2 regions of the Pseudoxanthomonas sp. SGNA-20 genome follow, and region 1 is predicted to be linked to the other one. Evidence: riboswitches for the same ligand, from Rfam matches in the RefSeq annotation. Region 1 holds a riboswitch; the other holds the start of a gene.
The links. Region 1 has a riboswitch for cobalamin ahead of EIM48_RS04735 (ribonucleoside-diphosphate reductase subunit alpha). Riboswitches for the same ligand answer to the same signal wherever they lie in the genome.
Positions count from the first base shown of each region.

Region 2: it holds a riboswitch for cobalamin, as region 1 does, so the genes downstream of both, btuB (TonB-dependent vitamin B12 receptor) here and EIM48_RS04735 (ribonucleoside-diphosphate reductase subunit alpha) in region 1, are expected to answer to the same signal.

Region 1 covers NZ_RRYK01000001.1:1,062,023-1,065,426, reverse strand. Annotated here, with positions in the region: gene zapE (cell division protein ZapE) at 1-322, shown strand, start outside; gene EIM48_RS04740 (DUF998 domain-containing protein) at 326-937, opposite strand; cobalamin riboswitch at 1,051-1,264, shown strand; gene EIM48_RS04735 (ribonucleoside-diphosphate reductase subunit alpha) at 1,441-3,404, shown strand, end outside.
Region 2 covers NZ_RRYK01000003.1:72,778-76,181, reverse strand. Annotated here, with positions in the region: gene bioD (dethiobiotin synthase) at 1-471, opposite strand, end outside; gene EIM48_RS07335 (GAF domain-containing protein) at 577-1,062, shown strand; cobalamin riboswitch at 1,137-1,374, shown strand; gene btuB (TonB-dependent vitamin B12 receptor) at 1,494-3,356, shown strand.

The DNA of each region.
Region 1 (3,404 bases):
GAGCATCGCCTGGTTCGACTTCGCCGCGCTGTGCGACGGCCCGCGCGGCACCACCGACTACATCGAGATCGCGCGCGAGTTCAACACCGTGCTGCTGGGCGGCATCCCGCGCATGGGCGCGGTGAACGAGGACGCGGCACGGCGCTTCGTCAACCTGGTTGACGAGCTGTACGACCGCCAGGTCAACCTGGTGTGCACCGCCGACGCGGCCCCGCCGCAACTGTACGAAGGCCAGCGCCTGGGCGGCGCGTTCGAGCGCACCGCTTCGCGCCTGATCGAGATGCAGAGCGCCGAGTACCTGGCCACCCCGCACCGCGCCTGAGCCTCAGCGCGGCGCCGTGCGCAGGCGCCAGGCGCACAGCCACAGCCAGGACAGGTACAGCGCGACCACCGCTTTCTGCGAGGCCCCGCGCGGCAGCTCGCGCCACAACGCGTGCAGCCACAGCCCGGCGAAGGCCAGCAGCGCCAGCAGCAGCGCCGCCAGGGCCCGTCCGCGCCAGTGCGGATCGCGGTGCAGCGCAGCGGACTGCAGCAGCATGCCGCTGCCGACCAGCAGGAACGCGGCCATCGCCGCGATGCGGTGGACCAGCGCCTCCAGGTCGTCCACCGGGTACCCGGGTGCCGGTCCCGGCCAGGCGGCGGTGGCCGCCAGCGCCAGCGCGCCGCCGCACAGCAGCACGGGCACCAGCGCGTAGCGCGCCCACGGCTCCAGCGTGCGCCGCAGTTCCAGCGCCAGCAGCACGATGCCCAGGGCCAGGCCGTAGTACGCCGCGCGCAGCCACGCGCTCCAGGCACCGGACAGGTACAGGCTCAGCGGCGCCAGCCAGGGGTCGTATTCCGGGCGCAGCGCCTGCACCGCCACCGCGGCCAGCAGGAAGTGGGCGAGGCTGCCCAGCACCAGGGTGCTGGCCACGGACCTGGGGTCGGGGGCAGGCATGCGCATGCCGGCAGTGTCGCAAATGCGCGGGGCTGGCGCAGGCGGCGGCCCGGACGAGTCCGCCAACAGGGTACCTGTTCCGAGATATGGGGTTGCCATGATCCTGGTACCCCACTATCTTGTGTCGCGTCGGTACCCGCGCCGCGGCGCGGGTTTAAAAGGGAAGTCCGGTGGGCCGCAAGGCGAATCCGGCACTGCCCCGCAGCGGTAACCGGAAACGAACCCGCACCAACGCACTGGGCCAGGGCCTGGGAAGCGGCGGAAGTAGGCGGAGGGAAACCTCCACGTCCGGAAGTCCGAAGACCTGCCGACAGCCGCGCCAAGCACACCGCGCGGTGCCGGTCACGGAATCCCCGGAGGGGGGAAGACTGGCGAAGCAGGGTCCGCCGCAGCCGCGCTGCGTCGCGGCCGTTGCGACGCTGCCTTCGCATCCTCCGCATCCGCACCGGATCCGCGTTCCCCGAGGGAGGGACGCGGGGTGCATCACGCCACGGAGGATGCGCATGACATCCCAGGACACCCCCTCACTGGTCGCCGACGCGGCCCCGGCCACCGCGGCCATGGCCGCCACCGGCGACGCGCTTGCCGACGCCCCGGTTCCCACCCCGGCCGCCGTGCGCGCGGCCGCACCGGCCCCGCCGCCGGCAGCCACCACCTGGATCACCAAGGAGGCCGGCAACCGCCGCCTGCCATTCGACCCGGCGCGCCTGGAGCGCAGCATCGATGCCATCCACGCCGAGTTCCCGCAGCTTGAGATCGACGGCTACAAGCGCGCGGTACTGGGCTTCGTCGCGCGCAAGCAAGCGCTGTCGGCCGACGACCTGGTCGACCACCTGATCCGCGAGGCGGAGGCGCGCGTGGACCTGGCCGCGCCGGAATGGGAGTACTTCGCCGCGCGCCTGTACCTGCGCCGCCTGTACAAGCGCGCCAGCCGCAACCGCTTCTACGACGTGGCACAGAAGTACGGTTCCTATGTCGGCCTGCAGGAGAGCCTGGCCGACCGCGGCATCTATTCCAACGACATCCTGCGCGCCTATTCCAAGGAGGAGCTGGAGGAGGCCGGCCGCCTGGTCGACCCGGAGCGGGACAAGCTGTTCACCTACAACGGCCTGTACCTGCTGGCGACCCGCTACCTGGCCACCGACGCGGCGCGCAACGTCTACGAGCTGCCGCAGGAGCGCTGGCTGACCATCGCGCTGTACCTGATGCAGGACGAAAAGCCCCGTGAGCGACGCATGCAGCTGGTGGGCGAGGCGTACTGGGCGCTGTCCAACCTGTACATGACCGTGGCCACCCCGACCCTGCAGAACGCGGGCAAGGTCGGCGGGCAGCTGTCCAGCTGCTTCATCGACACCGTCGACGACAGCCTGCAGGGCATCTACGACTCCAACACCGACATCGCCCGCGTGTCCAAGGGCGGCGGCGGCGTGGGCGCATACCTGGGCTACGTGCGCGCCGCCGGCGCGCCGATCCGCGGCGTGCCCAACTCCTCCGGCGGCGTGGTGCCGTGGATCAAGCAGCTCAACAACACCGCCGTCTCGGTGGACCAGCTGGGCCAGCGCAAGGGCGCGGTGGCGGTGTACCTGGACATCTGGCACCGCGACATCGAGGCGTTCCTCGACCTGCGCCTCAACAACGGCGACCAGCGCCTGCGCGCGCACGACGTATTCACCGCGGTGTGCATCCCGGACCTGTTCATGGAGGCGGTGGAGCGGCGCGGCGACTGGTACCTGTTCGACCCGCACGAGGTGAAGCAGGCCAAGGGCTGGTACCTGCAGGACTTCTACGACGAAAAGCGCGGCGAGGGCAGCTTCCGCAGCAAGTACCAGGAGCTGGTCGAGGACGAGCGCATCGGCCGCAGGACGGTCAAGGCGATCGACCTGTTCAAGCGGATCATGGTCTCGCAGCTGGAGACCGGCAACCCGTTCATGTTCTACCGCGACGAGGTCAACCGGAAGAACCCAAACAAGCACTGCGGCATGGTGTACTCGTCCAACCTGTGCACCGAGATCCTCCAGAACCAGAGTCCGACCCGGATGATCCAGGAGGTCATCTCCGGCAACCAGATCGTGACCACCAGGCAGGCTGGCGACTTCGTGGTCTGCAACTTGTCCTCGATCAACCTGGGCCGCGCGGTGGTCCAGGCCGAGGGCCAGAGCGACCTGATCAGCGACGTGCTCGAGCGCCTGGTACCGATCCAGGTGCGCATGCTCGACAACGTCATCGACCTCAACCAGCTGCCGGTGCCGCAGGCGACCATCACCAACCGCAAGTACCGCGCGATCGGCCTGGGCACCTTCGGCTGGCACCACCTGCTTGCACTCAAGGGCATCCACTGGGATTCGAAGGAGGCCGAGGACTACAGCGACGCGCTGTACGAGCGGATCAACCGCCTGGCGATCCAGGCCAGCATGGAGCTGGCGAAGGAAAAGGGCACCTACCCGGCCTTCCCTGGCAGCGACTGGCA
Region 2 (3,404 bases), on a different contig from region 1:
GAGGCAGCCCAGGCGCATCCCGACCACCAGCACCACCGGCGCGCGCAGCGCACGCACCAGGTCGGCCTGGTCCAGGTCGCCGGCCAACGGCGCGGCCCAGCCGCCCACGCCTTCGACCACGACCACGTCGGCCTGCGCGCGCAGGCGGGCGAAGGCCTCCAGCAGCGGTGGCAGCGCGACCTCGATGCCCGCGGCGCGCGCGGCCAGTTCCGGCGCCAGCGGTTGCGGCAACGCGAACGGGTTGAGGTCGGCGTAGGCCGGGCGCGGCGCGCTGGCCGCCTGCAGCGCCAGCGCATCCTCGTTGCGCCAGGCGCCATCCACCAGCGCGCAACCGCTGGCCACCGGCTTCATCCCCACCGCGCGCCGCCCGGTCCGGCGCAGCGCATGCAGCAGGCTGCAGCTGGCGACGGTCTTGCCGGCGCCGGTATCGGTGCCGGTGACGTAGAGGCGGTCGAGGCTGCGCAGGTCCATGTCCAACTCCAGGCGGCCGCACGATGCGGCCGGCGGATCATACGCGCCACGCAGCATCCCGCGATCCGGGCGATGCCCGGCCAGCGCTGCGGGTAACATGCGCGCATGTCCTTCTCCGCCATCCCGCTTACCGGCAGCAAGCCGGAACAGTACGAACAGCTCCTGGCCCAGGTGCGCGGCCTGCTGCACGGCGAGCGCGACCGCGTCGCCAACGCCGCCAACCTGTCCTCGCTGGTCTACCACGCCCTGCCCGCGCTCAACTGGGTCGGCTTCTACTTCTACGACGGCAAGGAACTTGTCGTGGGCCCGTTCCAGGGCCTGCCGGCCTGCGTGCGCATCCCGCTGGACAAGGGCGTGTGCGGCGCGGCCGCGCGTACCCGCCAGACCCAGCGCGTGGCCGACGTGCACGCCTTCCCCGGGCATATCGCCTGCGATTCGGCCTCGCGCTCGGAGCTGGTGGTGCCGCTGGTGGGCGGCGACACCCTGCTCGGCGTGTTCGACCTGGACAGCCCGGAGCCCGACCGCTTCGACGCCGAGGACCAGGCCGGCCTGGAAGCCATCGCCGCCGCGTTCGTGCAGTCGCTACGCTGACCGCACGGTCCGCGGGCATGGCTGCACGGCCTGCCCGCCATCCCGCTCCATTGCCCGCCCCCGCCGATAGGCATAGACTGCGCCCACTTTCGGGTGACCGCGGCATGGGCCGCGGTTGAAACGGGAAGCCGGTGACTCCGTCGCGGCCGCAGGGCCGCGCGGACATTCCGGCGCTGCCCCCGCAACGGTAAGCAGGACAAGTCCGGGCAACACCGCCACTGTGCCCCGCGCATGGGAAGGCGCCCGGATGGAGCAGGCCATGCGCCTGTTCGCCCGCGAGCCCGGAGACCGGCCCGGAAGACGACTGATTGCGATGCGGAGGGCATTGCGGGCGGCAGCCGCGTGCGGTCGCACGCGCCTGGCGTTTGCCTCTCTCCCTCGCAGCCCCACGCCACCGGTCGCGCGGGCGTGCGCGACAGCAGGAGAGATGCATGAAGCCGTTCCCGTTCCGTCCCCTATGCCTTGCCGTGGCCGCGGCCCTGGCGCCGGCCAGCGCCTGCGCGCTGGAGGCCGCCACCGACCTGGACGAGGTCGTGGTCACCGCCACCCGCACCGTCCAGTCCGTGCACGAGAGCCTGGTTCCGGTGCAGGTGATCGACCGCGCCACCATCGAGCGCAGCCAGGCCGGCTCGCTGCAGGACCTGCTGCGCGGCCGCGCCGGCGTCAACCTGTCCAACCAGGGCGGGCACGGCAAGGTCAGCGCGCTGATGCTGCGCGGCACCGAGTCCGACCACGTGCTGATGCTGGTGGACGGCATGCGCATCGGCGCGGCCAGCAACGGCATGCCGGCGCTGCAGGACATCCCGCTGGACCAGGTGGAGCGGATCGAGATCGTGCGCGGACCGCGCTCGAGCCTGTACGGCCCGGAGGCGATCGGCGGCGTGATCCAGGTGTTCACCCGCGGCGCCGGCAAGGGCCTGCGCCAGGACCTGCGCCTGGGGGTGGGCAGCCACGCCCTGCGCGAGGCCAATGCCGGCCTGTCCTGGCGCGGCGAGCGCGGCTGGGTCTCCGCCCGCGCCGGCCACCGCGAGGAAGACGGCTTCGACGCCTGCCGCGGCACCGCCGCCGGCTGGGGCGCCGGCTGCTATGTCGACGAGCCGGACCGCGACGGCCACCGCAACAACTCGCTCAACCTGCGCGCCGGGACCAAGCTTGGCGAGGACGTGGAGCTGCAGGCGCACCTGCTGGATTCGGACAGCCGCAACGAGTACGACGGCGGCCCGTACAGCGGCAACGAGGCCGACAACCTGCAGCAGGTGGCCGGCGCGCGCCTGGACTGGCGCCTGGGCGAGCGCGTCTCGCTGCAGGCCCAGGCCGGCCGCACCCGCGACGACGCCGAGGGCTATTACCGCCAGGACGGCGCGCGCCGCCTGGTCAACAGCTACCGTACCCGCCGCGACCTGGCCTCGCTGCAGCTGGACGCCGGCTTCGGCGCGGGGCAGCTGTTCAGCGCCGGACTGGACTGGCAGGACGACCGCGTTTCCAGCAGCGCCGGCTTCGAGCGCGGCCGCCGCGACAACCTCGGCGCCTTCGTCGAGTACCAGGGCCGCTTCGGCGCGCATTCGCTGCAGGCCAGCGCGCGCAACGACGACAACGCCCAGTTCGGCAACCACGCCACCGGCAGCCTCGGCTACGGCCTGGCCCTGGGTGAAACCTGGCGGCTGAGCGCCAGCGCCGGGACCGGTTTCAAGGCACCGACCTTCAACGACCTGTACTACCCCGGCTTCAGCAATCCGCTGCTGGAACCGGAGGAGTCGCGCAGCGTGAACCTTGGCGTGCACGGCCAGGGCGAAGGCTGGAGCCTGGGCGTGGACGTGTTCCAGACCCGGATCGACGAACTGATCGGCTATGACACCGGCTTCAACCTGGTGAACATCGACCGCGCCCGCATCCGCGGCGCCGAGCTGACCGCGGCCACCGCGCTGGCCGGCTTCGACCTGGCGCTGGAACTGAGCTGGCTGGATCCGCGCAACGACAGCGACGGCCTCAACGACGGCAACTGGCTGCCGCGGCGCGCGCGCCGCAGCGGTCGGATCGACCTGGACCGCCGCTTCGGCGCGTTCGCCGCCGGCCTGACCGTCAGCGGCGCCGGCCGGCGCTACGACGACGTGGCCAATACCACCCGCCTGGGGGGCTACGGCCTGCTCGACCTGCGCCTGGAATGGACCCTGTCCCCGGCCTGGACCGTGCAGGCCAAGGCCAGCAACGTGTTCGACCGCCAGTACGAGACCGTGGCCTGGTACAACCAGCCCGGCCGCGAGTACGCGCTGGCGCTGCAGTACCGCACGCCCTGAGCGCGCGCCGGCGGTGCGGGCGGCGCCGTCCGTCCGCGCCGCGCCCCG